3 regions of the Nocardia sp. NBC_00403 genome follow, and region 3 is predicted to be linked to each of the others. Evidence: riboswitches for the same ligand, from Rfam matches in the RefSeq annotation. Region 3 holds a riboswitch; each other region holds the start of a gene.
The links. Region 3 has a riboswitch for S-adenosylmethionine ahead of OHQ90_RS10410 (bifunctional o-acetylhomoserine/o-acetylserine sulfhydrylase). Riboswitches for the same ligand answer to the same signal wherever they lie in the genome.
Positions count from the first base shown of each region.

Region 1: it holds a riboswitch for S-adenosylmethionine, as region 3 does, so the genes downstream of both, OHQ90_RS16195 (amino acid ABC transporter permease) here and OHQ90_RS10410 (bifunctional o-acetylhomoserine/o-acetylserine sulfhydrylase) in region 3, are expected to answer to the same signal.
Region 2: it holds a riboswitch for S-adenosylmethionine, as region 3 does, so the genes downstream of both, OHQ90_RS02490 (rhodanese-like domain-containing protein) here and OHQ90_RS10410 (bifunctional o-acetylhomoserine/o-acetylserine sulfhydrylase) in region 3, are expected to answer to the same signal.

Region 1 covers NZ_CP107939.1:3,670,443-3,681,018, reverse strand. The annotation lists gene OHQ90_RS16205 (glycosyltransferase) at 1-144, shown strand, start outside; gene OHQ90_RS16200 (hypothetical protein) at 353-1,090, opposite strand; SAM riboswitch class I at 1,374-1,467, shown strand; gene OHQ90_RS16195 (amino acid ABC transporter permease) at 1,906-2,841, shown strand; gene OHQ90_RS16190 (amino acid ABC transporter ATP-binding protein) at 2,838-3,641, shown strand; gene OHQ90_RS16185 (ABC transporter substrate-binding protein) at 3,649-4,638, shown strand; gene OHQ90_RS16180 (GNAT family N-acetyltransferase) at 4,646-5,209, shown strand; gene OHQ90_RS16175 (LLM class flavin-dependent oxidoreductase) at 5,206-6,345, shown strand; gene OHQ90_RS16170 (ABC transporter substrate-binding protein) at 6,342-7,961, shown strand; gene OHQ90_RS16165 (ABC transporter permease) at 7,964-8,965, shown strand; gene OHQ90_RS16160 (ABC transporter permease) at 9,193-10,065, shown strand; gene OHQ90_RS16155 (ABC transporter ATP-binding protein) at 10,062-10,576, shown strand, end outside.
Region 2 covers NZ_CP107939.1:569,067-579,642, forward strand. The annotation lists gene OHQ90_RS02475 (hypothetical protein) at 1-330, shown strand, start outside; gene OHQ90_RS02480 (RpiB/LacA/LacB family sugar-phosphate isomerase) at 1,162-1,608, opposite strand; gene OHQ90_RS02485 (O-succinylhomoserine sulfhydrylase) at 1,703-2,917, opposite strand; gene OHQ90_RS02490 (rhodanese-like domain-containing protein) at 2,914-3,330, opposite strand; SAM riboswitch class IV at 3,345-3,461, opposite strand; gene OHQ90_RS02495 (Rv0361 family membrane protein) at 3,524-3,979, opposite strand; gene OHQ90_RS02500 (FAD-dependent oxidoreductase) at 4,320-5,708, shown strand; gene OHQ90_RS02505 (amidohydrolase family protein) at 5,810-6,685, shown strand; gene OHQ90_RS02510 (SMI1/KNR4 family protein) at 6,864-7,469, shown strand; gene OHQ90_RS02515 (DUF6188 family protein) at 7,562-7,933, opposite strand; gene OHQ90_RS02520 (hypothetical protein) at 8,099-8,755, opposite strand; gene OHQ90_RS02525 (DUF456 domain-containing protein) at 8,897-9,373, opposite strand; gene OHQ90_RS02530 (hypothetical protein) at 9,587-9,757, opposite strand; gene OHQ90_RS02535 (hypothetical protein) at 10,134-10,576, shown strand, end outside.
Region 3 covers NZ_CP107939.1:2,391,884-2,402,459, forward strand. The annotation lists gene OHQ90_RS10395 (oxygenase MpaB family protein) at 1-213, opposite strand, end outside; gene OHQ90_RS10400 (hypothetical protein) at 203-490, shown strand; gene metX (homoserine O-acetyltransferase MetX) at 554-1,639, opposite strand; gene OHQ90_RS10410 (bifunctional o-acetylhomoserine/o-acetylserine sulfhydrylase) at 1,714-3,063, opposite strand; SAM riboswitch class IV at 3,150-3,260, opposite strand; gene OHQ90_RS10415 (TetR/AcrR family transcriptional regulator) at 3,313-4,062, opposite strand; gene OHQ90_RS10420 (MFS transporter) at 4,197-5,690, shown strand; gene OHQ90_RS10425 (NADP-dependent isocitrate dehydrogenase) at 6,051-7,268, shown strand; gene OHQ90_RS10430 (NAD(P)-dependent oxidoreductase) at 7,415-8,308, opposite strand; gene OHQ90_RS10435 (helix-turn-helix domain-containing protein) at 8,433-9,434, shown strand; gene OHQ90_RS10440 (MFS transporter) at 9,638-10,576, shown strand, end outside.

The DNA of each region.
Region 1 (10,576 bases), 1.3 Mb from region 3:
CCTTGGCCTATCGCAGCAGCGGATACCCTTGCAGCCCTTGCTCATCCACTGTCCATCGGCGCATACCTGGGTCTATGGATAGCATCCCGCCGCGCTCATCGGCATGGCACGCTCCGTTGGAAAGACCGCGCGGTCACTGCCTGACCAGCCGCGCCCAGTGGATATTCTCCGAGGCTCCTGCATAGCCGGCCGCTGGAACCCACCGAGCCCAGAGAGTTGGCTGCCTCTCGGCTGCATCACTTCCACCCGGCCCGTCCGCCGCACCGTGTCGCGACCGGACACCTTCTACACAGGGTGCCCGGTGGTGACACGGTGCGGCGGATGGACGGCCGAAAGGGTCGGGCCGGGCTGGCTATTTGACCGTGGTGATGCCGATGGTCGGGAGGAAGAAGCAGGTGTTGCCGTCGTTTTCGACGGTGCCGAAGATCGCGGCGAGCACCGTTCCCGAGCCTGTGTCCACGGGGACGGCGCGGATGCCGCCGGCCGGGAGGGTGGCGAAGAAGAAGTCCTGGATCGCCCGCTCGACGAGAGGGCGGACTTCCGCGGGGACCTGGTCGGGGACCATAGCCCGGAAAATATCGGAGAGTGGGCCCATCGAGGTGAGGCCGCTGCGCCCGTTCTTCAGGTTCACCCAGGCGACACGCATGCCGGACTCGGTCGAGGTGTCGGGGGCGACGCCATAGGGCACGAAAGTGAACATGACCTCGCCCTTTTCGACGGCGGTGAGGTCCAGGCCGGGGATCTTCATGGCGTTCTTGGGCCACGGGCCCGGGATGGCGCCCGCGACGGCGGGGACCAGGCCGAGAGTAGTGGCGTCGGAGCAGAATGCCGCGGCGGTCGGGTACAGGAACGGGTCCATGCCGAGGACGCGCAGCGCCTCGACTGCCGACTGGTACGTGCCGGCCAGATCGTTGGGCGCGACCGTCCGGGCAAGACCGGGCTGCTCGGCGGACGCTGCCGGAGCAGCCGGAGCCGCAGGGGCAGCGGGAGCAGCCGGGGCGCCGAAGGCGGTGGCAGGGGCGGCAAGGGCCAGCGCGGCAGCACTGGCCGCGATGGCGGTAAGCGTGGTCAGACGGCGCACAACGGTCACTGTGGACCCTCCTCAACGTCGGCACGATCGAGGTCAGGGTACTTCAGCAAACTCGTACAGCAGGAATTCTTCGAGATAGCAACTTTCCGGCGCGTCGCACACCCGTGATCTGCGCTTCGGGCCAGAACGTAGGCGCTACTCGCGACGACGGGCTCAATGATCGCGGGCACCGGACGCTCGGACAAGGGCTGCGCTCACGCTGATTCGTAACCTTGTTCTGGAGTGCCCTTACTTCGCATGCTATTTCGGCTAGACCTTCGACGGCCCGCGCTCGCCGCGGGTCGCACCATCCAGAGCGACCGAGAGACCTGGCTCGTCGACGTCGCAGCAACCCCCCGCTCGCCGGGTGCGGGTGCTTCCGCCGGGAACGATGGAGGAACCGAAATGATCACCGAGCAATGCGTCAACCGCTGGGCACGTCGCCATGTCGACCAGTGCCACATCACCGCCGCGAGCTGTCGCGACTGACCGCACCGCCAGACTGAGCACCCGTCACTGGCCGGGTGATGTGACCGCCTGATGAGGGGCCGGTCTCGTTCGTTTCTTCGAAGGACCTCGATATGAGTGCGTCCATCGCATCCGGCGCAGCCGTCTTCGGCCCAGCCGCCGCCGTCGGCGGTGCACCCGGCTCCCCCGACGCGCCCGGCACAACGGCTGCACCCGGCGAGCCCGCCACCCCGGCATCCGGCGAATCCGCCACTTCCGGCACCGTCGAGTCCCGTGGCATCGCCCATCCGCCCAACGCGGGTGCGACGACCTCCGCTGGACGATCCACCGCCGCCATCGGTGTGCCCGCAACCACCGCGACCGAGAACGTGGCGGCCGCACGCAGCACGCCCGCGCTGAAGGTTGCTCCGACGCGGCATCCGTGGCGGTGGGTGATCAGTGCGGTGGCGCTGGTGCTGCTTGCACAGTTCGTCCATGGTTTGGTGACCAATCCCGGCTGGGATTGGTCCACGTTCGCGAAGTACTTCACCGCGAAGTCGGTGCTGTCGGCGCTGCGGGTCACGCTGGAGCTCACGCTGTGGGGCACGGCGCTCGGGTTCCTGATCGGTACCCTGCTCGCGATCGCACGACTGTCGAACAATCCCGTGCTGCGGGTGATCTCGTGGGTCTACATCTGGGCGTTCCGATCGATTCCGTTGATCGTGCAGCTGCTGTTCTGGTTCAACCTCGCCTACCTGTACAACACCCTGTCCCTCGGAATCCCGTTCGGCCCTTCATTCCTGACCTTCGAGGTGAACGGCGTGATCAGCGGGTTCAGCGCGGCAGTGATCGGGTTGGCACTGCACCAGGCGGCGTACTCGGCCGAGATCATCCGCGCCGGTTTCATCTCCGTCGATCCCGGCCAGCTGGAAGCGGCGGCGGCGCTCGGTATTCCGCGGCTGCGCCAGTTCCGCACCATCGTCGTTCCCCAAGCGATGCGCTCCATCCTGCCGAACGCGACCAACGAGGTGATCAGCCTGTTCAAGGGCACCTCGATCGTGTCGGTGATGGCGATCGCCGAACTCTTCTACCAGGTCCAGGTGGTCTACGGCCGCAATGGCCGAGTGGTGCCGCTGTTGATGGTCGCCACGGTCTGGTACATCATCCTGACCACGATCCTGTCGGTGGCGCAGTTCTACATCGAACGTCACTACGCCAGGGGCGCGCAGCGCACACCGCCGCCGACACCGTGGCAGCGGGCCTGGCAGCGGCTGCGCGAGATTGCCGACATCGGTTCGGCCGCACCGCGTGGAGCGACCCGATGAGCGCCGGGGCACTCGACACAGTCGAGCAGCGCACCGGAGCGGCTCCCGCCGTCGAGGTCCGTGGCGTGCGCAAATCGTACGGCGCACACGAGGTGCTTCGCGGCATCGATCTGACCGTCGCCAGAGGCGAAGTGGTCGCCGTGATCGGCCCCTCCGGTTCCGGCAAATCGACACTGCTGCGGGTGATCAACCATCTGGAGCCGCTAGCGGCGGGCACCGTACACATCGACGGCGAGCTGATCGGATATCGGCAGCGCCGCAACACTCTGCACGCACTGTCCGACCGCGAGGTCCGCAAGCAGCGCTCGCACATCGGTTTCGTGTTCCAGCAATTCAATCTCTTCCCGCATCTGACAGTGCTCGACAACGTCACGCTCGCGCCGATTTCCGCGCAGGGCCGCCCCCGTCAGGAGATCGAGCGCGAGGCGAAGGCGCTGCTGGACCGCGTCGGCATCGGCGAGCTCGCCGATGTCTACCCGCGGCGGCTGTCCGGCGGACAGCAGCAACGGGTGGCGATCGCACGGGCGTTGGCGCTGCGACCGCCGGTGATCCTCTTCGACGAACCCACCTCCGCGCTGGACCCCGAGCTGGTCGGCGAGGTTCTCGACGTGATCCGCGGACTTGCCGACGGCGGCACCGCGCTGGTCATCGTCACCCACGAGATCGGTTTCGCCCGCGAGGTAGCCGACACTGTCGTGTTCCTCGATGCGGGCGCGATCGTCGAGCAGGGCGCACCCGCCGCGGTTCTCGACAACCCCGAACATCCGCGCACCCGCGCATTTCTGTCCCGAGTCCGCTGAGCGCACGATGCGCGCTCCCCTGATGAACAGGTATTCGATGAAGTTCTCCGCCCTGGTCGGCGTCGCCGCCACGGTCGCTGTGCTGGTCTCCGGCTGCGGCACCGATCCCGACGAGGATACCGTCGTCGCGCCTGCGGGCACGGTCGCCTTCGACCTCTCCCCCGCCCAATCGGGCCGGGTGCACACAGCCAAGGTCGACGCCATCGCCGCCGAGGTGCCCCGATCCATTCGCGACCGCGGCACCCTGGTGGTGACCGGCGCGTCCGGCACCGCACCTCCACTGCGCTTCTACGCCACCGACGACAAGACCGTGGTGGGTTCCGAGATCGACTTCGCCACCCTGATCGCCGACATCCTCGGACTGAAACTCGAAGCGACGGTGGCAGATTGGACACAGAACTTCGTCCGGGTGGATTCCGGCGAGGTGGACGCGTTCATCAGCAATGTCACCGTCACCGAGGAACGCAAAGAGAAGTACGACTTCGCCACCTACCGCACCGACAACGTCGCACTCGAGATCCCCAAGGACAGCACGCTCGACTACCGGGATCGTAAGAGCCTGGCAGGCAAGCGTATCGGCGTCGGCACCGGCACCAACCAGGAACAGCTGCTGGTGAAGTGGAACGAGCAGAACGCCGCCGACAAACTGCCCGCCATCGACATCGCCTACTTCGACAAGACCAGCGACTACTATCTGGCGCTCGCCTCGCATCGCCTCGACGGCTACATCGGACCCAACCCCACCGCGATCTACCACGCGGCAACCGCGGATCAGACCAAGATCGTGGCCACCTTCTCCGGCGCGGGCGAGGCGCTCCAGGGCGAGATCGGCGTGCTCACCAAGAAGGACAACGGGCTGATCGGCGCGGTGCACAAGGCCATCGACCACGCCATCCGGTCGGGCACCTACCAGCAGGTCATCGACCGGTGGGGGCTGAAGACCGAAACGGTGACCAGCTCGCGGATCAACCCGCCCGGCCTGCCGAAGAAGTCGTGACAGCCCGATGACACAGCGACTTTCCTCGAATCGGCGACTTTCCCCGGCAACACGACCCGAGCTGTGCGTGCACGCGGTCGCCCAGGACGATCCGTTGGCCACGCCCCTGCTCGCAGAACTCGCCGTCGAATACAGCAGGCGCTACGGCCGGACCGTCGGTGCGGTGCACGACTCGCTGCGCGACTATCCGGCCGCGGAGTTCGCGGCGCCGGACGGTGCGCTGCTGGTCGTCACCCGCGACGGCGAACCCGTGGCAGGTGGCGCTTTCCGACGCTACGACGACGACACCGCCGAGCTGAAACGCATCTGGACCGCACGTGAGCACCGCAGGCAGGGACTCGGGCTCTTCGTGCTCGAACAGCTGGAGACCGAGATCGCACGGCGTAGCTACCGCCGCATCTACCTGATCACGGGTCCGCGCCAGCCCGAGGCCGTCGCCCTGTATCTGGCCCACGGTTACACCGCGCTCTACGACCCGGACATCCCGTCGGAAGAGATCGGCCCGCATCCCTTCGAGAAGTACCTGCCCGCCCCACATCCCGCCTCCGACCCGGTAGGAGCCCACGCATGAAGTTCCTGCTTTTCACCCTGGTCACCCGGGTTCCGGACCCGATAACCGGACGGCTGCCCGGCACCAGGGAGCGCCTGCGCAATGTCATCGAGCAGGCGGGCATCGCCGAAGAGCTCGGCTACGACGGGTTCGCCGTCGGTGAGCGGCACGAGGATCCGTTCCTGTCGGCGGCACCGCCGGTGATCCTGAGCCACATCGCCGCGGTCACCTCGCGCATCTCGTTGTTCACCGCGGTCACCACGCTGAGCCTGCTGGATCCGGTGCGCGCCTTCGAGGACTACTCGACGCTGGACAATCTCTCCGGCGGCAGACTCGAACTGATCATCGGCAAGGGCAACGGCAGTGCGCAGGCGGAGCTGTTCCACGTCACCACCGACGATCAGTGGGACCGCAATCGTGAAGGCTACGAGCTGTTCCGGGAGCTCTGGGCCAGCGACAGCGTGACATGGTCCGGCCGGTTCCGGCCCGAACTCCGCGCGGCCAAGGCGCTGCCACGGCCGTGGCAGCCGCGCATCCGCATCTGGCACGGCAGCGCGACGAGTCGCGACTCGGTGGAACTGGCCGCGCGCCACGGTGATCCGCTGTTCTCGGCGAACGTCACCAATCCCATCGAGCCGTATGCCGAGCTGGTGCGCCACTACCGGGAGCGGTGGGAGTTCTACGGGCACGACCCCGCCGATGCCATGGTCGGCGCGGGTACCGCCGGATTCCACGTGGCCAAAACCTCGCAGGAGGCCGCGGAGGTGTTCCGGCCGATCTTCGAGGCGCGACTCGCGCTGGCCCGCAAGCTCGGGTTGCCGGTGGTGTTCGAGACCCTCGACGACTTCCTCGCCCGTAGCTCGGCGTTGGTCGGCAGCCCGGAGCAGGTGATCGACAAGGTCAGCCGTCAGCACGAGCACTTCGGCCACGAGGTGACCCACTTGGCCGCGGATCGCGACGGACGCACCGCAATTGCGCACCGCGACAGCCTCGAGCTGTTCCAGTCCGCAGTTGCCCCGGAACTGCGCAGGCGGATTCAGAGCAGGCCATTGGCCGTGAACTCGGCCACCGACCATCCCGTTCGACCCACCACCGACTACGACCTCGATTCGCAGGGCGACCTCGTCCGCACCGAAACATCTGGAGTACCACAGTGATCCGACCCCGCTATCGAATCGCGGCCGTGGCCGCAGCCGTCACCGCGGCCGCGAGCCTCGCCGCCTGCGGCAGTGATTCGGCAGGGACCGGCGCGGACGCGGGCCCGCCCAAGCCGGGTGGCACGCTGCGCTACGGCCTGTCGGTGGCGCCGACCTGCTCGGATCCCGCACAGTCTGGCACCAATCAGACGCTGTATGTCAGCCGTCAGATCGTGGATTCGCTGACCGATCAGGATCCGAAGACCGGCGAACTGAAGCCCTGGCTTGCGCAGAGCTGGGAGGTCACCCCCGACGCGAAGGTCTTCACCTTCCACCTCTTCGACGGCGTCACCTTCAGCGACGGCACGCCGCTGACCGCGGAATCGGTGCAGAAGACCTTCGACTCGGTCCTCGAGCTGGGCGCGGCGAAGGCGCCGCTCGGCGCGAGCTATCTCACCAACTATGTTGCGACCACTCCGGTGGACAAGCTCACCGCCCGCGTGGAGTTCAGCAAGCCGAATGCCCAATTCCTGCAGGCCACCTCGACCGCGCAGCTCGGCATCCTCGCCGACGTCACCACCGCGAAACCCGCCGAACAACGCTGCGCGGGCGACAACGTCGGCAGCGGCCCGTTCACCTACGCGAACTACCGGCAGGATGCCTCGGCGACGCTGGCCAAACGCGCCGGATACCACTGGGGTTCGGCGGTGTTCGCGCACCGCGGCGAGGCCTACCTCGACAAGATCGAGTTCACCGTCGTCCCCGAGTCCGGAGTCCGCACCGGAAGTCTCGGCTCCAATCAACTCGATGCCATCAGCGACGCCCTGCCGCAGGACGCGCCCCAGATCGAGGCGACCGGCGGGCGCGTGCTGAGCACCGCGAACCCGGGCGTGCCGTTCGGCTTCCAGCCCAATGTCACCCGCGGACCACTGCGCGATCCGGCGGTCCGCCAGGCGCTGCTGCCTGCCATCGACCGCGAGCAGCTCATCGACACCGTGCTCGGCCCGCAATTCAAGACCGCGACGAGCTCGCTGGCCAGCACCACGCCGGGCTATCAGGATCTGTCGGCCACACTGCCCTTCGACCAAGCCAAGGCACGCAGCATCCTCGAGCAGGCGGGCTGGACACCGGGCGGCGACGGCATTCGCGTGAAGAACGGTGAGCGGCTGACCTTCTCGGTCCTGTTCAGCCAGGTGTTCGCGGGCAATCAGGCGATCCTCGAACTGGTGCAGCAGCAGCTGCGCCAGATCGGCGTCGAACTGCGGTTGGATCTGGTCGCGGCCGCGGAGTACACCGCGCGGCAGAACGCCAAGGACTACGACAGTGTCTACTACAACAGCACCCGCGCCGACGGCGACATCCTGCGCAGCGCATTCAGCGTGGATAGTCGCAATCTCAATGTGCGCGAGCGTATCCCGACGCTGGACGACGCACTCGACGGACAGTTGAGCACCGGCGACGCCGCCGCACGCAACGCCCTCATCCGCACCGCGCAGCAGGCAGTACTGGATTCGGGTCTGTGGATTCCGACGGTCGAACTGTCGCAGGCCATCGGTGCCGGCGGCAACGTGCAGGATCTGAAGTTCGAGGCCTCGGCGCGACTGCAGTTCTTCGACACCTGGCTGAGTGGGCGGTAGCGATGGCACGCTACGTGACGCTGCGAGCACTGCAGGCGGTGGGAGTGCTGTGGGCGGCCTTCAGCATCTCGTTCGTGGTGCTCTACCTCCTGCCCGCCGACCCGGTGTCCATCGCCGCCGACGCGGGCGGTTCGGGCACGGCGGTGGACAAGGCCGCGGTCGCGGAACTGCAGGCCAGGTATGGGCTGGATCGTCCACTGTGGGAGCAGTACTGGACGGCGCTGACGCAGGCGGTGCGCGGCGACCTCGGTCATTCCATCTCGACCGGCCAACCGGTCACCGACGCGATCGGTGACGCGCTGCCCTCGACGCTCGGATTGGCATCGCCGGCATTGCTTTTCGCGACCGTCGGTGGTGTGTCGGTGGCCTTCGCCGCGACGTACTCGCGGCGCCCCTGGCTGCGCAACACGCTGCGGTCGCTGCCTTCGCTCGGCGTTTCGGTGCCGACCTTCTGGACCGGACTGCTTCTGCTGCAACTGTTCTCGTTCCAGTTCCGGCTTGTGCCGGCATTCGGTGGCCACGGCTTCGCAGGAACCATTCTGCCCGCCATTACCCTCGCCATCCCGATCGGCGCGGTGATCGCCCAGGTGCTCGCGACCGGACTGGAATCGACGTGGCGGCAGCCGTTCGTCGATGTGGCCGTGGCCAAGGGCGGTTCGCGCTGGTGGGTGCAGCGCAAGCATGTGCTGCGCTCGGCGGCGCTGCCCACCTTCACCATCGCGGGTGTACTGGTCGGCAACATGCTGGCCGGATCGGTGGTGGTGGAGACCGTGTTCGCCCGCACCGGCGTCGGACGTCTCACCCAGACGTCCGTGCTCGCTCAGGACATTCCGGTCGTGCAAGGCATCGTGCTGCTGACCTCGGCTGTCTTCGTCACGGTCAATCTCGCGGTGGACCTGCTCTATCCGCTGCTGGATCCGCGCATCGCGGGGCGCACCCGTCGTGCGCCGAACCGGACCACCGCCGACAGCACCACCGGCGCGGAGGTGGGTGCCCGTGCCTGATCTACCCGCGGCATCGCTGCCGAAAAGACTGGGGCTCTCGTGGCGCCGCACTACCCCATCGACGCCGGCTCCACACACCTTTCCGGCCGACCGCAGATCAGCGCAGTGGCGCGATGCACCCGTCGTGCACGACAACACCGTACTGGCTCTGCTGCCGGAATGGCCTTCCCTCGGCTTCGCCTTCGCGCCGTGGCTGCGCATCGACAACATTGCGGAGGTGAACGTCCATGGTTGACGTACTCGACGAGCGGCGCAGCGTGGCAGCGCCGTGGTTGCGGCGGCCAGTATTGCGAGGGAAGACCTTGCGCGGCAATGCGGCGCAGATCATCGCCGTCCTGGTCGTGCTGATCGCGCTGGGGTGGGCGTTGTCGCCGTCGGTGTTCGCCAGTGGCGATCCGCTGACCGGCGTGCCCGCCGAGAAGTTCCGCGGGCCGAGCGCTCAGCACTGGTTCGGCACCGACAATCTCGGCCGCGATCTCTACACACGGATGGTGCACGGTGCGGGACTTTCGCTGACCGCAACGCTTTCGGCGGTGGCGATCGCGCTGGTCGCCGGGTCGGTGCTCGGCTTGCTGTCCGGGTCGATCGGCGGCGTCGTCGACACCCTCATCATGCGATTCGTCGACGTGCTGCTGTCGATTCCCGCGCTGCTGCTTTCGCTGGCTCTGGTCACCGCGCTCGGGTTCGGCACCCGCAATGTGGCTATCGCCGTGGGTGTTTCGCTGGTCGCCAACTTCGCCAGGGTGATGCGCTCGGAAGTGCTGCGGGTACGCCAAGCACCGTTCGTGGAGGCGGCGCACGCCTCCGGCGTCCGCTGGTACAGCGTGCTCGCCCGGCACGTGCTGCCCAACGCCTACCAGCCGGTGCTCGCTCTTGCCGCCGTCGAGTTCGGCATGGCGGTGCTCTCGGTCTCGGCGTTGAGCTTCCTCGGCTACGGCGCGAAACCGCCTACTCCCGAATGGGGCTCACTGATCTCCGAGGGCCGCAACTACCTCGCCACCGCCTGGTGGATGACCACACTGCCCGGCCTGGTGATCATCGCGGTCGTCCTGGCCGCCCAGCGCCTCGGCCGCACCGTCAGCGGGAGTGAGCACGCATGAGCGACAACGATTTCCGCAGCGTCCATCCGGCCGATCACCACGCGGTACAAACGAGCGAAGGTGACGGGCCGGCCGGCGGCCGGCCGCTGGTGACGGTCGCCGAAGCGCCGGTAGGTACCAGCGCCGACCCGGTCGCCCCCGGCGCGATCGGGGTCGAATCATCGGCACCCGATGCCGCGCTCCTTCGCATCGACGGTCTCCATGTTCGCTACCGGTCCGACTCCGGTCCCGTCACCGCGTTGGCCGGTGCCTCGCTCACCGTGGCACGTGGTGAGGTTGTCGCCTTGGTCGGTGAATCCGGTTCCGGTAAGTCGACGCTCGCGCAGGCAGTGATCGGGTTGCTCGGGCCGAATGCCGAGATCAACGGCGGGACGGTCACTTTCGACGGGGAGATCGTGGACACCGGGTCCGAACGGGCGGTGCGGCGACTGCGCGGGGCTCGGATCGGATTCGTCCCGCAGGATCCCGGGCTGTCGTTGAATCCGGTACAGCGGGTGGGCGATCAGGTCGC
Region 2 (10,576 bases), 1.8 Mb from region 3:
AACCCCGACTGGCAAACTGTGGGGATTCCTGGGGGTTTCTTCGGGCAATTGGTTGCGGCAAATTTGGATTTCCAATCCGCTTCCCGTGCAGGACCAAATAAACCGCTGATGATGCTGGTCTGCGAGGGGGACGCTCACGTCCAGCAGGTAGCAGGGGCCATTCACAGCGCGGGCATGAACCACGATGTTTGGGCCACGGTCGGTGTCAATCAGGCGCGCTTCACCGAGCGGAAAGGAACCGCGGAATTGGGTGCGGAGATACCGGACGGCGGCGCGCCCTCCGATCCCATCACCGTCATCCGAGCGCCGAACCGCCCACCCACAACATAACGAGACCGGTTACCCAACGAGTGGTAGCGCCTTTTTCGCGTCACTGCCGCCGCTTGCGGGCGGCCAGGTTGGTACTGGCCTGCCATCGGATCAGAGCCTCCGCCGACGGGCGGGCGTATTTGCCGAGCGAGCGCACCGAAGCGTGCCCGCTCATGCGCATCAGCATCGGCGTGGACGCCCCGTCCTCTGCGGCATGCGTGAGTCGTCTGTGCCGGAGTTGATACAAGGTGAATGGCCGCGACCGAAGCCGCCGGTACGGCATGGTGCTCGAACAGCTCGGCCGCTCGCCGGTACGACAACCGGCCGCGCAACGTCCACGGGTCGATATCGTCGACGGCCGCACCAGGTTTCGCCTCCCGTTGGATTCTTCGGCATGCCGCCGACCTTCTGGTTAGTCACCTGGTGCCAGTAGATCGCGTCAAGGGATGTCAGTAGCGCGAGACACCAGCCGTGCTCGGCGAATGTTGGTAACGCCACGCCATTACCGACAACGACGAGGGGCGAGAGGGTCAAACCAAGAAGACGCACCCGGAGCCCTCCCCCGACCGCTCTCCCGAAAGGGGAACGATACCGCGACCTCAACCGGTATCGAACCACCTGGATGAGACAGGTTCCGTTCATAGCCAGACCAGAGCAGAGACCGCTAACGTGACTTTTCACGCCACTGGACCCCGTGTGCCGAGCCGTTCCGGAGCACAGCTCATTCGACGGCTCGATACCCTCCCCTTCGATTCCCCAGGCACACCGAAACACCACGGGTTCAAGGGCTCTCCAGGCCAGAAAAGGGCGCACGACCTGTGGATTCGCAAAGGAACGGGCGACCCGATTCGTTCAGCGGGTGCGCTCGAGCTTCGAGAGGTGCGCGATATTGGCTCGATCATCCGAGTCCGTGCTCGGCTCCGTCACGAACCAGGCGTCGAGGATCTCCGTCAGCAGGGCACTCGAGGTCGTCCGCAGGCTCAGCGCAAGGACATTCGCGTCATTCCACTTGCGCGCACCGGCCGCGGTGGCGGCATCACCACACAGCGCGGCCCGGATACCGGCCACCTTGTTCGCGGCGATCGACGCACCGGTTCCGGTCCAGCAGCAGACGATGGCTTGCTCGGCTCGCCCCTCGGCGACATCACGTGCCGCCGCCGCACTGGCCCAGGCCCAGTCGTCGCGCTCCACCTCGGAAAGCGCCCCGTGCGCGAGTGTCTCCAGCCCGCGCCGATGCAACTCCTCGATCAGTTCCTTCGCCACCCCGACACGCTCGTCTGCCGCCACCGAGATCCGCATACGTCCAGGGTAGGCACCCGGCGGCGCCGCAGGTCGCCGAACAGGACATCACCGTGCTCGTTCTCGACGATGTCCCGCTCGCGGCGCGGACGCTCTAGCTGAGAGCGTGGCCGAGGTCGTCGAGAAGGTCTTCGACGTCCTCGAGGCCCACCGAGATGCGGACGACGCCGTCGGTGAGGCCGATGGTCGCGCGACCTTCCGGGCCCATGGCGCGGTGGGTGGTGGTGGCCGGGTGGGTGATGAGGGTCTTGGAGTCGCCGAGGTTGTTGGAGATATCGACGATGCGCAAGCGATTGAGCACCTCGAAGGCGCGCTTCTTGCCTTCATCCGCAGGCGCGTTCAGCTCGAAGGTGACCACCGTGCCACCGCCGCTCATCTGGCTCACGGCCAGTGCGTGCTGCGGATGTGATTCCAGGAAGGGGTATTTCACCCAGCCGACAGACTTGTTGCCCTCGAGGAACTGAGCGATGCACAGCGCGGCTTCCGTGGAATGACGCACCCGCAGCGGCATCGTCTCCAAGCCCTTGAGCAGGGTCCACGCATTGAACGGGCTCAAGGCGGGACCGGTGTGGCGCATCAGATTCTTCACCGGGCCGTCGATGTAGTCCCGCGCACCGAGAATCGCGCCGCCGAGCACCCGGCCCTGGCCGTCGATGTGCTTGGTACCGGAATACACCAGGACGTCGGCGCCGAGTTCGAAACCACGCTGCAGCAGCGGCGTGGCGAAGACGTTGTCCAGCACCACCTTCGCGCCCGCGGCGTGTGCGAGTTCGGTGACCCTGCGCACGTCCACCAGCGTCTGCATCGGGTTGGCGGGCGTCTCGAAGAACACCGCCTGGGTGGGCACCGACAATGCCCGCTCCCACTGATCCAGGTCGTCACCGTCGACGAAGACGGTTTCGATCCCCCAGCGCGGCAGAATCTCGTTGCACACCACGAAGCAGGAGCCGAACAGGCTGCGTGCGGCAACCAGTCGGTCACCGGCGCCGAGCAGCGCGCCGAGCGCGGTGAAGACGGCGGACATGCCGCTCGCCGTGGCGAAGCAGGCTTCGGCGCCATCCATCAGCCGCAGCCGCTCCTCGAACATGGCGACCGTCGGGTTGCCGTAGCGGGAGTAGACGAAATGTTCGACCTCGCCGGTGAACGCGGCCTCGGCGGCCTCGGCGCTCTCGTAGACGAAGCCGGAGGTCAGATACAGCGCTTCGGCCGTCTCCTCGAAACCGGAGCGCCGCAGGCCACCGCGCACGCCGAGGGTCGCCGGACCGACGCCATCGGGCAGTGGCTTGTCGAAGGAGCCGCCGGTGATCACGACTGCCGCCACGGGAGGCCGATGGCCCGCCAGCCGGAGCCGCCACGATGACCGGTCGCGTCGAGGCCGCCCTCGAAGCCATCCAGCACGTTGTAGGACGGTCCGATCCCGACCCCGGTCGCGGTGTTCGCGGCATGCGCGGAACGCTGGCCGGAGCGACACAGGAACACGACGGGAGCCTCCGGGTTGCGGCCGTCGAGCGCCTGGGTCAGCTGCTCGACGAACGCACCATTGCGGGTGCCGGTGCCGTCGACCCACTCGATCAGCACCGTCGGGCGCTCGATCGATGTGGTGTCGGGAACTCCGACGAAGCGCCATTCGGCTTCGGTACGCACGTCCACCAGGACGGCTTCGGGGTTGTCCCGCAGTAATTCCCACGCCTGCTGCGGGGTGATGTCACCGGCATAACTCATATGGACCTCCTGTGAATCCGCTCTTGCCGCACCTGGGTTTCGGTGCGCGGCCAGGTCGTCACCCGGAGCACCCCGCCGCGGAGGAGGGTTGCCGACCAGCAAGCCGGGGCTTGACGCTGGTTCTCATGACCTGGTTCTGAGATTGCCTGGGCGGGGGTCACCCTGTCAAACCCCAGTTCACGACGCGGGATGGTCAACCGCAGATGAGCCAGCGGTCGCCCGATCGCGTCAGATTCCAGGTCGCCGTGGCTGCCTTGCCGTCGACCTCGGTGGTGACCGTCGCCTTCGCCCGGTCACCGTCGACCATCGGATTCTCGATTTTTGTTATCTCGACGGTCTTTCCGGTTTCGAGGCCGCCGAGCTGGGTGGCCAGCGACGACTTGCGCTCGTCGAATCCGTCGCACGCCACACCCGGCGGCGGCGTGACATCGCTGCGACCGCGAGCCTCCGCGTAGTTGCGGACCGCCGCCGCGATGCGATCTGCTTCTGTGACATTTTTCTCAGCCGGTGACAGCAGCCCGCCGAGCACGATCCCGACGACCACGATGACCGCGACCACCGCCGCCGCGATGAACGGCCACGGGGTGCGGGAGTCGGTCTGGTCGACCTCGATTACGGCGTCGCCGTCGGTGTCTTGCTGATCGGTCATGTTCACGATGATCCCTGGTCGGCGGGGTTATCGAGCGCCCACCCCCGAACTCGGCGACACGCCGCGGAGGATCCGTGCGCGCAGCGGTTACCTCGGGGCACACCGTGGGTAAGCAGTGGGAGGCAGGCCGTCGTGGCCGCAAGCCGGTCACCGCACCGGCGCGGACTGCCACGCGGACCACCGATAGAATCGCGAGACTGCGGCCTGCTGTCATAGCTGATATGACAGCGAGTCGGCACCAGTGTCCGCACATCAGGTGCAACCACAGCGGCGCGTCGAGTTAGCCTAGGCTAAGACCGACGCCATTAATTGTTTTCGACCTTAAGGGTGCGCGTAAGAGATGACCGAACAGAGTGCAGCGACCCGCCCGCTCCGCATCGCGATCGTGGGCGCAGGGCCGGCCGGCATCTACGCCGCCGACGCATTGATGAAGTCAGATGCGCAAGTGTCGATCGACTTGTTCGAGCGCATGCCTGCTCCGTTCGGGCTGATCCGCTACGGCGTCGCGCCCGACCATCCGCGCATCAAGGGCATCATCACCGCCCTGCACAAGGTGCTCGACAAGCCGCAGGTGCGCCTGCTCGGCAACATCGACTACGGCACCGACATCACCCTCGACGACCTGCGCACCTTCTATGACGCGGTCATCTTCTCCACCGGTGCCAACGCCGACCGCGCCCTGGACATCCCCGGCATCGGTCTCGACGGCAGCTACGGCGCGGCGGACTTCGTGTCCTGGTACGACGGACACCCCGATGTGCCGCGCACCTGGCCGCTGGAGGCCGAGAAGGTCGCCGTCCTCGGTGTCGGCAATGTGGCGCTCGACGTGGCACGGGTGCTCGCCAAGACCGGCGACGAACTGCTGCCCACCGAGATTCCGCCGAACGTCTACCAGGGCCTCGAGGCCAACAAGGCGGTCGAGGTCCACGTGTTCGGCCGCCGCGGCCCCGCCCAGGCGAAGTTCACCCCGCTGGAGCTGCGCGAGCTGGACCACTCCCCGACCATCGAGGTCATCGTCGACCCGGAAGACATCGACTACGACGAGGGCTCCGAGGCCGCGCGCCGGCACTCCAAGCAGGTCGACATGATCGCCAACACCCTCGAGCAGTGGGCCATCCGCGACGCGGGCAACCGCCCGCACAAGCTGTTCCTGCACTTCTTCGAGTCCCCTTCGGAGATCATCGGCGAGAACGGCCAGGTCGTCGGCTTGCGCACCGAGCGAACCCAGCTCGACGGCACCGGAAACGTCAAGGGCACCGGGGTGTACCGGGACTGGGACGTCCAGGCCGTGTACCGCGCTGTCGGCTACCTGTCGCAGAACCTCACCAACCTGCCCTTCGACGATCAGGCAGGCACCGTGCCCAACGAGGCCGGTCGGGTGATCGGTGACGAGAACGCGGACGGCGCCGACCGCTACCTGCCCGCCACCTACGTCACCGGCTGGATCAAGCGCGGCCCCGTCGGCCTCATCGGCCACACCAAGGGCGACGCCAACGAAACCGTGGCCTGCCTGCTCGACGACAGCGCGAACTTCACCCCGGCCGCCCAGCCGGAACTGGACGCGGTGACCGCGTTCCTGGAGAGCAAGGGCATCCCTTTCACCACCTGGCAGGGCTGGTACCGCCTGGACGCGCACGAGCGCGCCCTCGGCGAGCCGGAGGGTCGCGAACGCGTCAAGGTGGTCGAGCGTGAAGACATGCTGCGTGCCAGCGAGCCGCACAAGGTCTGAGCCCCGCTCGGTGTGATCGCACTGGATCCATCCATGCCGGGAGCGGAAATACTGTCACGTCCGCGGCAGCGAAAACTCCGACACTGAGGCATTCTGTACAAGTGTTCGATGCCCATGTCCATATCTTCGACCCGCGGTTCCCGCTGGCCGAGAACGAGGGTTACCTGCCCGACCCGTTCACCATCGCCGACTATCGAAAGCGCATGTCGCGCTTCGATATCGGCGGTGGTGCCGTGGTCAGCGGCTCTTTCCAAGGCAACGATCAGACCTATCTCAAGGCGGCACTCGCCGAATTGGGCGAGGGCTGGGTCGGGGTGACCCGCCTCGATCTCGACGCCACCGACGACGAGATCATCGAACTGGACCGGATCGGCGTGCGCGCGCTGCGCTTCAACCTCAAGCGCGCCGCCGCCGACATCACCGGCATGACCCTGCAGGCATTGCGCGCCCACGAGCTGGTCGGCTGGCATGTCGAGGTCTACATCGACGGCCAGATGCTCGGCTCGCTGCAGCCGGTCATCTCCAAACTTCCCGCCTTGTCCATCGACCATCTCGGCATGTCCGACGAGGGTCTGCCCTACCTCCTCGACCTGGTCGACCGCGGCGCCCGCGTGAAGGCAACGGGTTTCGGCCGCGTCGCCTCGAATGTCGCCAAAACGTTGCGCCGCATTCACACGGTGAACCCCGAAGCCCTCATGTTCGGCACCGACCTGCCCGGCACCCGCGCCGGCCGCCCGTTCAGGGACTCGGATGTGGACCTGATCTGCGACGTCGTCGGCACCGACATGGTCAAGGTCCTCGAAGACAACGCCCGCGCCTTCTACCGGCTCCCGGCCCGGGCACGCGCGATCCCCGCCGATCCCAACCGGACCACCCCCATGTTCCGCGCGGAACAGCCGACGTTGCCGTTGCGCCGCGACGAACTTCCTAAATTCGAAGCGGTGCCGGACACGATCCCGTTTCCGGCGATCGAATAGCGCCGTCGGCAGCCTCGCCGGAGACGGCCGAAACACGCGGTGAGCTCTCGTTGAGCCGGGTGGTGCACGGTACGTGCCAGCAGCTGGGACGGGACGCCTGGGCGCAGCTCAGCCGACGCGTTCAGCACTTCCCACCTACGGAAGTTTCGAAATCCATTGCACCCCTATCGTTTCGGCCGTGGCGAAGTTCGACGAAGTCCTCTCATCCTTCTGGCGGTACCCGGCCGACGACGACCATGTGGCGTTGACCGACGCGGCGATCCGAGACGCCGAGGAAAAACTCGGTGTGCGACTTCCCACCTCGCTGCTGCGCCTTCTCCGGGTACGCAACGGCGGCATCGTCTCCGACCGCTGGGACGCCTTTCCCGTCGAGGGGTCGGGGTGGTCGGAGCATTACGCGTGCTTCGACTACCTCAACGGCATCCGCGACGAGGATGATTTCACACTCCTGGATACGCCGGACATGGTGCAGGAGTGGGAACTTCCCGCACCGGTCGTGCTCCTGCACGGCGATGGGCACTGGTGGGTCGCGCTGGACTATCGCGCCTGCGGCCCGACAGGCGAACCATCGGTCGTAGAAATCGACTCCGATGGGCCGGAAGTCGTCTATCTCGCATCTGATTTCGAGTCGTTCGTCGAGGGGCTGACCTCGTCCGAACAGTTCTCGAGACCTGATCAGCTCGCTGTAGCGACCGCCGACGCCCTGGCCGCTGAAGTTCACGCTGGAGCTCGCGCTCCGAAAATTGAACTCCCAGACCGACTTCCACGGTGGCCGAATCTCTAGACGCACTCGGGAACCCGATCTTCTCGTCACGCTGCCGTGTTGGTTATGTGTGGCGGCCGGCAAGTCGTCGGCGTCGGACATCGAGCAGCCGATCAGTCGGCCGTCCAAATTGCCAGCTCACCATTCGGCATGCATACGACCCGATAACCGTTCGGACCTACGAGTGTCCATGCCTCGTATTCCTCATCTGGCGGGACCACGAGCCGGTTCCCGGAATCCAAGTCGATGGTCAGAGTTCCCGAAGAATTCACGACAGCGGAAGTGATCGCACCGCGAAGGACGGATTCGAGATCGCTCTGCGAACCGCCCCCGTTCGCGAGCGCAACAGACCATCGGCCACCTCGGCTGGATTCGATCTCCATATCTCCCTCGATCTGGAGATCGAATCCGCCGCTGGTCGAGACCTCGACCAGGTACTCGCTGACTGCGACCGAGACGCGCTGCCCGGTAATCGGTAATTCCATTACCATCCTCGAGCGCGTGAACCGTTGCCTGCCAAGCTTGTTGATTTTCACGGAGGCGACTGCCGGACCCGGAAAGTCGAGCAGCAACGCGGGGCCTCGACACGCCAGTCGCAGTTCGTGACCTGTGGTTGCGGACAATCGAGCTGGACTGCCGTCGTTGCGTCTTCAGGTAGCCGCGCGGTGGCTCGTCCACGGCCCGCCGACAGCGGAGCGCGTGGCCTTGAAGCCCGGTTCGAGGTCCAACACATCGATCAATGTCGGATCCTCATCGATGGCATGGCTGAGATGCCCGATCCGGCCCTCGTCGCGGGCATCGGTGGGCCCGATGAGCTGCCACAGTTCGTCGTCATCGTCATTGGAGACCAGCAGGACGGGCTCCTGCTTCTCGAAGACCTCCGGGGTCTGGATACACGGCGTCAACAGCAGCCAGTGGCGCATCCACCAGGCCCGCGGGTCGCTCGCCATCACCTGGTCGGCAACCCACCATACAAACGGCAGGTTTGGGTGGGCGCGGGCCTGCTCGGCGGTCAGATCGGGGCCGCCCTCCGGCACCCGCTCGAACGGCTCGTCCACAAGCGCGAATGCGTACCCGCCGTTGCGGTCGAGAACTACCGCGTGGAAAGTTCCGCCGCCCGGGTTCCCAGCCCCGAAGCCGAGGGAGAGCCGTCCGACGTGCGGGTCGGAACCGGTTACCCAGCCGAATGCATACGACGCGAGTTCGCCTCCAGGACCCACGAACTCGCCGAACGCCCGCCGATCCATCCCGGTCGCGTCGGGCGTCGGTACCTCGATCAGCTGACCCGCCGTGACTTGTCCATCCACGAGTGGATCGTAGTTGCACTTTGCTGAGTGCGTCCAAATGTCGCGTCTGCGGGCGTGCAGTCTCTGACGAACCTCATCGCGGCTCCCGTGAGGCCGCATCGAACTGCCACGTAAGGCACATCTGCCACGCCACCATTCGAGCTACGTCACTATCGCGCCGATAACCCAGACTCCCGTCGCCAGCAGCGCCCCGAACAACTCGATCAGCATAGAAAGACCGACACCCTTGAGCGCGTGAACTGTTGCCTGCCAAGCCTGTTGGTTCTCACGCAGACGCTGAAGCTCCGAAAGATAGACACCGAGAACGAAACCCACGAACAAGCCGACCACCGGGATCACGAAAAAGCCGACGATGCCCAGGACCGCCCCGACGAAGAGAGCCCGGTTCGAGACACCCGCGTCCTTCATCTTCTGGCCCGGCCAGGTGTATTTGATGATGCCGGACAACACGAGGAACGCGGTGCTGACAGCGAAAACGGTCCACGCGGTAGCACCGCCCTCGACGAACGCCCAGACCGCGATCGCACCGAAGATCAGGATGACACCGGGAAGTATCGGGACGATTATCCCCAACAGCCCCACCAGAATTACCAGGCCGACAACGACCTCACCCCACATGCTCACTGCTGGTCCCTCCGGTAGTGGCGTCGTGTCACGCTGCCTGGATTCTGGCGTATCGGCTGGTTCCGTGCACGAGGTAGGTGCCGGACGGGGTTGTTTGGGTGTCGAGCGCCAATGGGCACGGGGTACCGCGAATCTCGCTACCGAGCCAGAGGGCCGCACGCACCTTGGCCCAACGTTCTTTCCTCGTTCCAGGAGAGATGGCGATCGCTAGCGGCGCAGGAGGTCCACGATGCCGGTGTTCGACTCATTCCCGCCGCCCTCGGCGACCCGGCGCTCCATCAGAGCCATGAAGGGCGTGAGGAGTTCGGGGCTGACGCCCTGTTCGGCGGCGATACGCAGCAACGCCCCGCGCGGTCGAATTGCGTTGATAGCGAGCACTATTCCCAGAACCAGGAAAGCGCTGATGGGCCAGTAACCTTGGTTCGTCGCCCACCTCGAGTGGTGCAGTTACGACCGCGACAAAGGAGTCCGGTGTGGATGTTTGGTTCGCCGCCCATCCCGGGCTCGGCGCGCGTTGGCGGCCGAGCAGGCTTGGATCCCCGAGATATCGATGCGCCATGCGACTGAGCGAAAGAACTACGTCTGGCGATCGCACAGACCGGGACAGTGACAGCTCGGGAAATGCATCCAGGGACACCCCATCGCCCCGGGCCGAGCGCACACATTCCAGTCCCTCGACCAAGGGTCGTAGCGTCGCCGTGACGAGCGACAGAATTGCTGCCGCAGCGGATGCCCTCGAGAAGTAGCCGACCTGATGATGCAGGCTCGTCAGCTGCTCGTTCATCTGACACGGCAGGTCGCCGAAGCTACCGAGCAGGGCGCCCGAGCTGTCCGTGCGAGGTTTCGCGAAGGCGCCGCACGGATTCGCGCTGCGGCGGACGCGTTCACTAGGGCGGATGGAAGATATGCCACCCGTGTCCTGGAGGAAGACGACATCCCCGCAGGCGAAACAGATTTCCTAGGCTGGGACGACCGCGGAAATGTATGGGCTTTCACCCCGGATCACGTCCGGTCCAGATTGCTGCGAAACTATGATGGAAAACCGATCGGTGTCCAGTATCCGTCCAAACCATTCGATTCTATGGTCGGCAAAATCTGGTCCAGGTCGAAGTATCGGCACACCGATTTCGAGTATTTCATCGACGATGACGTCGAATCCTCCACAATGCGTTTCAAACGGCGTTCACCTCTGCGCGA
Region 3 (10,576 bases):
GCGCGTCTCCTCCTCTGGAGACAGCGGGCCGGGCCCGAACATTTCGTAGGCCTCGAGTACCGAGTGCCAGCCAGTGATGTGGATCCACAGCTGGCTCTCCGGGCTGTTGGCGCTGTAGCGCGTCCCGCTTCCGGTTGTCGCAGCCTCGGCGACGGTCGAGGCGTTCGTCGGTGTGACACTGGAGAATCCGACACGCTGGCGATTGATTCTCACCGCGCCGGGCAATGCTCCCGGCGAATACCGTGACGCGCTGCAGAATTCGCGTGCGGGCATCTTCGATCAGGCCGAGGCGCTGGTCCGCATGGGCACCGCGCTCGAGCCGCGGTGGGCGGGTGTGGATTCCGCGCTGCTCACCAACTCGCTGCTGACCATCGCCGAGATGCTCGGCCGATTGGCGGTCAGTGAGCCCGACGTCTATCCCAGAGAGCGGCTGCAGGCCTACGTGCGTTCCATCGTCGGTCTGCTCGTCGGCGCACCCGTCGCCGAATAGGCTTGGGACAAGGTATTTCGTATGCCCGGCAACCAGTGCCCGGGCTCGCCGAAATAACGGGTGTCAGTCGACCGGCTTGCGGTGCACCCGAGCCAGCCGCATCGTCTCGGTCAGCAGCTTCGACACCGCGGCCGCCTCGGTGAGGAACCCGTCGTGGCCGTCGCGCGAATGCACGATCTCCAGTCCATCGCAGCCGGGCAGCCCATCGGCGAGTTCCTGCTGGGTGCGCAGTGGATAGAGCCGATCGGAGTCGACGCCGCCGACCACACACGGCACCGGCGTCGCGGCAAGCGCGGCCTCGACCCCGCCGCGCCCGCGCCCGATGTCGTGCCGGTTCATCGCCTCGGTGAGCAAGACGTAGGTGGCCGGATCGAAACGGCTACAGAGCTTATCGGCCTGATGGTCCAGATAGCTCTGCACCGCATAGCGGCCGCCGCGCCACGGATCCTCGTCGCCCTGTGCGTTGTTCTCGAAGCGGTGATCCAGCTCGGACTCGGTCCGATAGGTCAGGTGCGCGATGCGCCGTGCGATGCCCATGCCGGTCGTCGGGGCGCGATCGGTGTCGTGATAGTCGCCGCCCTGCCAGTCGGGGTCGGCCTTGATCGCGGCGATTTGCGTTGTCTGCGTGCCGATCTGGTCGGCGGTGGCGCGCGCGCCGACGGCGAGCACCAGGGCGGCGCCGACCCGACCCGGGGTGCCGACCATCCACTCCAGCACTCGCATGCCGCCCATCGACCCGCCGACGACCGCGGCCAGCCTTTCGATGCCGAGCAGATCCATCAGCGCCACTTCCGCGTTCACCTGATCGCGGATCGAAATCTCCGGAAACCTTGCACCCCATGGCTTTCCGTCCGGAGCCAGCGAGGTGGGTCCGGTGCTGCCCATGCAGCCGCCGAGCACGTTCGCCGCGATGACACACCACTCGTCGGTGTCGATCGGCGCGCCGGGGCCGACCATGCCGTCCCACCACCCCGGCAGCGGATGGATGTCGTCCGGGCGTCCGATCACATGCGAGTCGCCGGTCAGCGCGTGCTCGACCAGCACCACGTTGTCCAGCGTGGGGGAGAGCTCACCCCAGCGCTGCACGGCCAGGTGCACGTCCTGGACGAGTGCGCCGTTCTCCAGCCGCACGTCCCCGATGGCGATCATGCCGAGCCGCCCGTCCGGCGGTGGCAGGGCCACCGCCGCGGCGGGTCGCACGGCACTCGGTTCGGCGCGCACGGTCACGTCGCCGCCGCCGCGAAACCGGCTCGCAGATCGGCGAGGATGTCGTCGATTCCCTCGATGCCCACCGCCAGCCGAACCAGCCCCGGCGTGACGCCGGAGGCCAACTGCTCCTCGGGTGTCAGCTGCGAGTGCGTGGTCGAGGCGGGATGGATCACGAGAGAACGCACATCACCGATGTTAGCGACATGACTGTGCAGGGCTAATGCGTCCACGAACTTCTTGCCCGCATCGACACCGCCGCTGAGCTCGAACGCAACAATCGCGCCCGGCCCCTTCGGTGCGAGCTGCTTGGCGCGCTCGTGCCACGGCGAGGACGGTAGGCCCGCGTAGTACACCGCTTCGACGGCGGGCTGGCCGGTCAGGAACTCGGCCACCGCCTGCGCATTGGCGACGTGGCGCTCCAGGCGCAGGCTCAGCGTCTCGACGCCCTGACTGATCAAGAAGGCGTTGAACGGCGACACCGCGGCACCGAGGTCGCGCAGCAGCTGCACGCGAGCCTTCAGCGCGTACGCGGGTGCGCCGAGGTCGGCGAACACCGCACCGTGATAGCTCGGGTCCGGTGTGGTGAAACCCGGGAACCGCGGCTCGCCCTGCTCGTCATGCACGGTCCAGTCGAACGTGCCGCCGTCGACGATCACACCCGCGACCGCGGTGCCGTGGCCGCCCAGGTACTTGGTCGCCGAGTGCACGACGATGTCGGCACCGTGCGCGAGCGGCTGGATCAGGTACGGGGTGGCGACCGTGTTGTCCACGATCAGTGGCAGTCCGTTGGCATGCGCGATCGCGGAGATTCCCGGGATGTCGAAGATGGCGCTGCTCGGGTTGGCGATGGTCTCGCCGTAGAACGCCTTGGTGTTCGGCCGGATGGCCGCACGCCACTGCTCCAGGTCGTCGGGGTCCGCCACGAAGGAGACCTCGATGCCGAGCTTGGGCAGCGAGTAGTGGAAGAGGTTGTAGGTGCCGCCGTAGAGGTGCGGACTGGACACGATGTGGTCGCCTGCCGAGGCCAGGTTGAGGATCGCGTAGGTCTCCGCGGCCTGTCCCGAGGCCAGCAGCAGCGCGGCGACGCCACCTTCCAGGGCGGCGATGCGCTGCTCGACCACGCCCTGGGTCGGGTTCATGATCCTGGTGTAGATGTTGCCCGGCTCGGCGAGGCCGAACAACGCGGCCGCGTGATCAGTGTCACGGAAGGCGTAGGAGGTGGTCTGGTAGATCGGGAGGGCGCGGGCGCCGGTGGCCTCGTCCGGGGCCTGCCCCGCGTGGACCTGCTTGGTCTCGAAGGACCACTGCGTCGGATCGGATGCGATCGGATCGAGATCGGCCGCGGACGCGATGGGGTCACTCATGTCTTGCTCCAAAGGGGTTGTTCGCCAGAACTACTTGCTAATGGGATGTGGGCGACGGACAACAACACATTGGGGGTACCTCCTGAAGTGCGCGCTTGCTCTCGACTTTCGAGAGCCCGGTCATCACCCGGAGCACCCCACCGCAGCTGGAGGGTTGCCGTCCAGCAAGCCGGGGCTTCGCGCTGGCACTCATGACCTGATCGGCATCATAGCTGGCGGTCGGTCGACGATCGAAATCGTCGTCGAAACTCACCGGGTTGCGGCGGCCAAGGGGACGCAGCAGATGCGTACGAACTCGTCGAAGGTGGAGAGGAACGCGGCGCGGCCCGCCAAGGCCGCCGCCGCCGGATCGTGTTCGTCGAAGATGTCGACCGAACATTCCATCCCGAGCTGTCCGATCAGCTGCCAGGTGCCGACGATCAGGCGCACCTGCAACGAGTCGGGCTGGGTGTGGAGTCGTTGCGCGAGCACCTCGGCGATCGCGGCGGTCTTGTTGTCGGCGTGCTCGAGGCTGCGCGTACTGACCGACGGACTGCTGCGCAGGATGCGCTGCATTTGCTGGAACTGCCGGAACGACAGCATCCTGTCATTTCCATCTACCGCCTGGTCGATGGTCCGTAGGAAGGCCTCACGCAGCGCTTGCAGCTCGTTGCCGGTGACCGGGAGTCCGCGCAGGGTCTCGGCGACGGTGCGGCCGAAGTCCTTGATCGGCCCGAGGATGATGTCCTCTTTGCTGTCGAAATACCGGTTGATCGTGCGGGGTGAGACGTCGGCGGCATTCGCGATCTGCTCGACGGTGGTGGCATCGAAACCGTGCGCGTCGCAGAGGTCGAGTCCGACCTCGATGATGCGCAACCGGGTTTGCTGCTTCTTGCGCTCGCGCAGGCCGGCAGGCGCCGGATTTACAGCCCGGTCCTGGTCCGGGTCCTGGTTCGACTCGGCGCTGGCAGGGGAGTCCGCTGCTGCGCTCGCGCCGGTCGGCGTTGATGACTCGAGCATCCTTCCACTGTATCGCAACCGGGACTTTTCGTGTCGTTAGCGGTCAAATGTCGGATTGCGACATTTTTCCCTTGACGACAAATGTCTGACAATGACAGGATGGCGTCACGACTTCGAGTTTCAAGGAGATCAAGGTGACCGAGACTGCGACAGCGGTAGACGTTCCGGGAAAACAGGGCAGTTCGGCGCGCTGGTGGGCCCTGGGGGTGATCGCATTGGCCCAGCTCATGGTGGTGCTGGATGCCACCATCGTGACCATCTCGCTGCCGTTCGCACAACGTGATCTCGACATCAGTGATGGCAACAAGCAATGGATGCTCACTGCCTACACGCTGATCTTCGGCGGTCTGCTGTTGCTCGGCGGCCGGCTCGCCGACTACCTCGGCAGGCGCCGGATCTTCATTGTCGGTCTCGTCGGATTCGCGGCGGCTTCCGCGCTGGCGGGTCTCGCGCAGAACGGTGTGGAGCTGTTCGCCGGCCGCGCGCTGCAGGGCGCCTTCGCGGCTTTGCTTGCGCCGGCGGCACTTTCGCTGCTCTCGGTCACTTTCACCGAGGCCAAAGAACGCGCGACCGCGTTCGGTGTCTTCGCTGGAATCTCCGCGGGCGGGGCCGCGCTCGGGCTGATCGCGGGTGGCGCGCTCACCGAGTACGCCTCCTGGCGCTGGTGCCTGCTGGTGAACACCCCGATCGCCATTCTCGCTCTGGTCGGTGCGCTGGCCTTTGTGGTGAAGGACATACCGGCCCCGCGCACCGGCGGCTACGACGTGCCGGGTGCCGTCACCGTGACGCTCGGCCTGATCGCGATCGTGTACGGCTTCAGCCGCGCCGCCGACGACGGCTGGCTGGCGGGCAGCACCCTCGGGCTGATCGTCGCGGGTGTCGCGCTGCTGATCGCATTCGTCGCGATCGAGCGTCGTTCCTCGAATCCGCTGCTGCCGCTGCACATTCCGGGTGAGATCAACCGCGGCGGCGCCTTCCTCGCCGCGCTGCTCATCCCGATCGCGATGTTCGCGATGTTCCTGTTCCTGAGCTACTACTTCCAGATCACGCTCGGCTACTCCTCGCTGAAGGCCGGCTTCGCGTTCCTGCCGTTCCCCGCGGGTATCGCGATCTCCGCCGGTGTCACCAGTGCGCTGCTGCCGAAGCTCGGCCCGCGACCGCTGATGGTGGCGGGCTCCGTGCTCGGTGTCCTCGGTCTGCTGTGGCTGGCGCAGTTGAGCTATGGCGACAGCTACGCGGCGAGTGTGCTGCCCGCGCAGGTGCTGATCGCGCTCGGCATGGGTCCGCTGTTCGTCGGCATGCAGACCGTCGCGCTGCATCAGGTCGAGGAAGAGGACTCGGGTGTGGCAAGTGCCTTGCTGAACGCCGCGCAGCAGGTCGGCGGTGCGGTCGGCACCGCACTGCTGACCACCATCTCGGTGCAGACGGCCAAGTCGTTCGCGGAGGGCAATCCGACGCTCGACAACTTGGTCGCCCGTGCCTCGATCCACAGCTACGACGTGGCGTTCTACGTCGGCGCCGGTTTCTTCCTCGCCGCGGTCCCGGTGATCGCGTTCATGATCAGGGACAAGCCGCAGAACCTGATCGAGGGCTCCGAGGACGGCGCTCGGGTCCACGTCGGGGTCTGAGATCTTCCTCTCACGGCATCGGAAGTCCGCGTATCGCCTCCGCTCGGCGGCGATACGCGGACTTTCTTTTGCCCGCCGCAGGACACGCCGTGGTGACGGGGGCAACGCCGCGTCGGTCGTCGGCCCGCGAGTGATCGGGGCCACTCCCGACCTACTTGTCGGTAACCATTTCGGGCGCGCTCACTCGGGGGGCTGCCCGCGCGGTGAGATCCTCACCAGCAGTACGCTTGTCTTGTTTGCACCACACGTTCCGCGGACAACGCGGGGCATATACGTTGTCTTTGGAACAGCTGGGGTCCGCTCACAAGTGTTCGCCTGGCCGTGCAATGAGGGCACCATCCTAGGAGGACACGAAGATCCATGTCCAAGATCAAGGTTGAAGGCACCGTCGTAGAACTCGACGGCGACGAGATGACTCGGATCATTTGGCAGTTCATCAAGGACAAGCTGATCCACCCGTATCTCGACGTGAACCTCGAGTACTACGACCTCGGCATCGAGTACCGGGACAAGACAGACGACCAGGTCACCATCGACGCCGCCAACGCCATCAAGCAGCACGGCGTCGGCGTGAAGTGCGCCACCATCACCCCGGATGAGGCGCGCGTCGAGGAGTTCGGCCTGAAGAAGATGTGGCGGTCGCCCAACGGCACCATCCGCAACATTCTCGGCGGCACGATCTTCCGCGCCCCGATCATTATTTCGAACGTCCCGCGCCTGGTGCCCGGCTGGACCAAGCCGATCATCATCGGCCGCCACGCCTTCGGCGACCAGTACCGCGCCACCGATTTCAAGGTGTTCGAGGCCGGTACTGTCACCCTCACCTTCACCCCGGACGACGGCAGCGAGCCGATCGTGCACGAGGTCGTGAAAATGCCCGAGGACGGCGGCGTCGTGATGGGCATGTACAACTTCAAGAAGTCCATCGAGGATTTCGCGCGCGCGTCGCTCAACTACGGACTCGCGCAGAACTACCCGGTGTACATGTCCACGAAGAACACCATCCTGAAGGCCTACGACGGCATGTTCAAGGACACCTTCCAGGAGGTCTTCGACGCCGAGTTCAAGACCCAGTTCGACGCGGCGGGGCTCACCTACGAGCACCGGCTGATCGACGACATGGTGGCCTCCTCCATGAAGTGGGAGGGCGGCTACGTCTGGGCCTGCAAGAACTACGACGGCGACGTGCAGTCCGACACGGTCGCGCAGGGCTTCGGCTCGCTCGGCCTGATGACCTCGGTGCTGCTGACCCCGGACGGGCGCACCTGTGAGGCCGAGGCCGCACACGGCACGGTCACCCGGCACTATCGCCAGCACCAGCAGGGCAAGCCGACCTCGACCAACCCGATCGCGTCGATCTTCGCTTGGACCCGTGGTCTCGAGCACCGCGGCAAGCTGGACAACACCCCCGAGGTGATCGGCTTCGCGCAGACTCTCGAGGACGTCGTCATCAAGACCGTCGAAGGCGGGCAGATGACCAAGGACCTGGCCGCGCTCGTCGGCGGCGACCAGAGCTACCTGACCACCGAGGAATTCCTCGGCGCGCTCGACGCCAATCTGGCCCGCGCCCTGCGCTGACCGGACTCCCACCACTCCCGGCGCTGGAACATTCCGGCGCCGGGCGCGAACAAACGGGCACCCGCACCACGCCGCGGACGACTGCAGGCCGGTCGCTCGGATCGGCAAGTGGTACGGGTGCCCGAACTGTTTGCGGCTCGAGCCGGTCAACTCCGCTCGGAGACAGCGGCGCCGAGTAGACCACCGACGACGCGGGTGAAGCTGTCGGCGCCGTTGCCCAGTTCCGCCTGCTCGTCGAACATGCGCTGCAAGGGGTCGAGCAGGTCTGTCGCGACGCCCTGATCGCGGCTGGCGGTACGGATATTGCGCAGACCGGCCCGGTTGCCTGCCAGGTCGGAGAAATTGACCTCGAACTGCCGCGAATCGATCTCCTCGGCCAGGGTCGGCAGCACGTCGATGATCGAGCGCAGCCACGGCATCAAGAACGCTGCGGTGAACTCGCCCGTGGGGAAGCCCGCGCTGCCGACCATCGCCGCCGCTTGGAAGAAACCGCCGAACAGCCCGTACATCCCGGCCAATACCGCCATGTCGTGCAGTGCGGCGAGGCCGGCGTCCGCGCCGAGGTATTTCGCGGTGCCGAGCTCGGCGATGATGTCGCCGTGCGCGGCCTGCGCTTCGGGCGAGCCGCTGTACATGACCATGGTGTCCGGCGTGCCGAGTGTCTGGGGCACGCCGAGGATCCCGCCGTCCAGGTAGTGCCCGTCGCGCTCGGCGATCCAGGACGCCAACTCGCGTGCCTCGTCCGGGCGGCCGGTCGCCAGATTGAGGACAGTGCGCCCGTGCAGCGCCTCGGGAGCGGACGCGAGAATCGCAGCGCCGGCAGGGGTGTCGGCCGCCGTGACCACGATCAGCGCACCGGCGGCCACGGCCGCCGCGGGCGTCGCGGCGCGCACTGCTTCGAGTTCGTCCAGATGTGCGGCCTTGCCCGATGACCGGTTCCACACGGTGGTCGGGTGCCCGTTGCGCAAGAAGATCTCGGCGATCGTCGCGCCGATGCGGCCGAGGCCCAACACGGTGACCGATGTCCGATTGTCGTTCACGATTCCTCCGTCGATTCCTGAGTTCGGTTGGTTGGGCGCCCGAACTCAGTCTTCGCGCTCCGACGGAAAAACATCAGTGGCAGAACTGACGACAAGCGAACGATTACTGCCATAACATCGACTCATGACCGGTCGAACTGTCGCGTTGGCCGTCTCTCCCGGCGCGCTGCATCCGTGGGATCTCTACGAGCTGGGAGTGGTGGCCTCGATCTTCGGCACCCCGCAGCCGGATCTCTCCGACTCCTGGTACGAGCTGAAGGTCTGCGCGGTGACGCCGGAGCAGCACACCCAGCCGATCGGTTTCGGCACCTACCTGCGGGCCGAACACGGTCTCGCCGATCTACTGGCGGCCGACACCGTGATCGTGCCCTCGGTGGCTCACGACTTCGTGACCGCTGAACGCGAAATACCTCCCCAACTCGTCGCCGCGCTCGCCGCGGCGCACCGTCGCGGTGCCCGTATGGTCGCGCTGTGCGACGGGATCTTCGCCCTCGCCGCCGCGGGCATCCTGGACGGTCGGCGCGCCACTGTGCACTGGGAGCACGCCGAGGTCCTGTCCAGGCGCTATCCCGGCATCGAGGTCAACGAGTCGGTGCTCTACGTCGATGACGGGGACGTGCTCACCAGCGCGGGCATGGCGGCCGCCCTCGATCTGTGTCTGCACCTGGTCCGCCGCGACTTCGGCGCGGTGATCGCCAACCGGTTGGCGCGACGGATGGTGATCCCGCCGCACCGTTCCGGTGGGCAGGCGCAATTCGTCGAGCTGTCCATTCCGCCGCGGGCCGACGACGGCATCGGACCGGTGCTGCAGTGGGCCATCGCCAATCTCGACCAACCACTCTCCGTGGACGCGCTCGCGGCGAAGGCGAACATGAGTCCGCGCACCTTCTTCCGGCATGTGCAGCAGGCGACCGGCGCGACACCGATGCAATGGCTGCTCGGCCAGCGGCTGTCGCACGCCCAATCCCTCTTGGAATCCAGTGATTTCGGCATCGATCGGATCAGCAGCATGTCCGGTCTCGGCACGGCGGCCAACCTGCGCCGTCATTTCGCGAGCGTCATCGGTGTGTCACCCGCCGAGTACCGGCGCACCTTCGAACGCCGCGAGCCACTGCATTCCGACTGAGCGCCGGATTGCCCGGTGGCTGCCCGAAGGAGGTGTGTGCGGGATGACCTGCGCGATGTATCGACGCTGAGGTGGGCGAACTCACGTTTGCCCGGGAAGCGGAAGGGTCGGGCGGGCGGTTACATCAATACGTGACCAGTTCCGTAGCCCCGCCGCCCACCGCACCAGTCGAGGCCGAACGGAGGGATTGGCACCTCCCGGCGATGCTGGCGCTGGCGCTCGGCGGCTTCGGGATCGGGACGACCGAGTTCGTCACCATGGGGTTGCTGCCCGACATCGCGAGTGCCATGGGTGTGTCGGAGCCGACGGCAGGGCACGCGGTGTCGGCGTATGCGTTGGGTGTGGTCGTCGGCGCTCCACTGATCGCCGCCCTGTGCGCCCGGGTGCCGCGCAAGCGTCTGCTCGTTGTGCTGATGGTGGCGTTCACCATCGGAAATGCCTTGACCGTGCTCGCGCCGACGTTCGCAACCCTCGTTGTCGCACGTTTCATCGCCGGCCTACCGCACGGCGCCTATTTCGGCGTTGCGTCGCTGGCCGCCGCGACCCTCGCCCCGGTGGGGCAGCGTGCCAAGGCTGTTGCTGCGGTTATGCTGGGTTTGAGCGCCGCCAACGTTGTCGGCGTTCCCAGTGCCACCTGGCTGGGCCAGCATCTCGGCTGGCGGGACGCCTTCGTCGTGGTCGCGGCGATCGGAGTGGCGACTGTGGCCGCCCTTCTGCGTTACGTGCCGGAGCTCACCGGCATCAGAACCACCAACCCGATGACCGAACTCGGTGCGCTGCGCCGCCCGCAAGTTCTGCTGACTCTGCTCGTCGGCGCGGTCGGCTTCGGCGGCATGTTCGCCGTCTACACCTACATCACCACCACGCTCACCGACGTCGCCGGTATGCGAGCGGGTCTGGTTCCGCTTGTGCTCATGCTCTTCGGCCTGGGCATGGTGGCAGGCAACATCGTCGGCGGCGTCCTGGCCGACCGTGGCGTCGATTTCGCGATCTTCGCCGCCCTCGGTGCGATGGTCGTCATCCTCGCGGGATTCGTCGCCGCCGCACACAACCCGTACTCCGCCGCCCTCGGCGCGTTCCTCATCGGCGCCTCGGGCGCGGCACTGGCCCCTGCCCTTCAGACCCGGCTGATGGACGTCGCC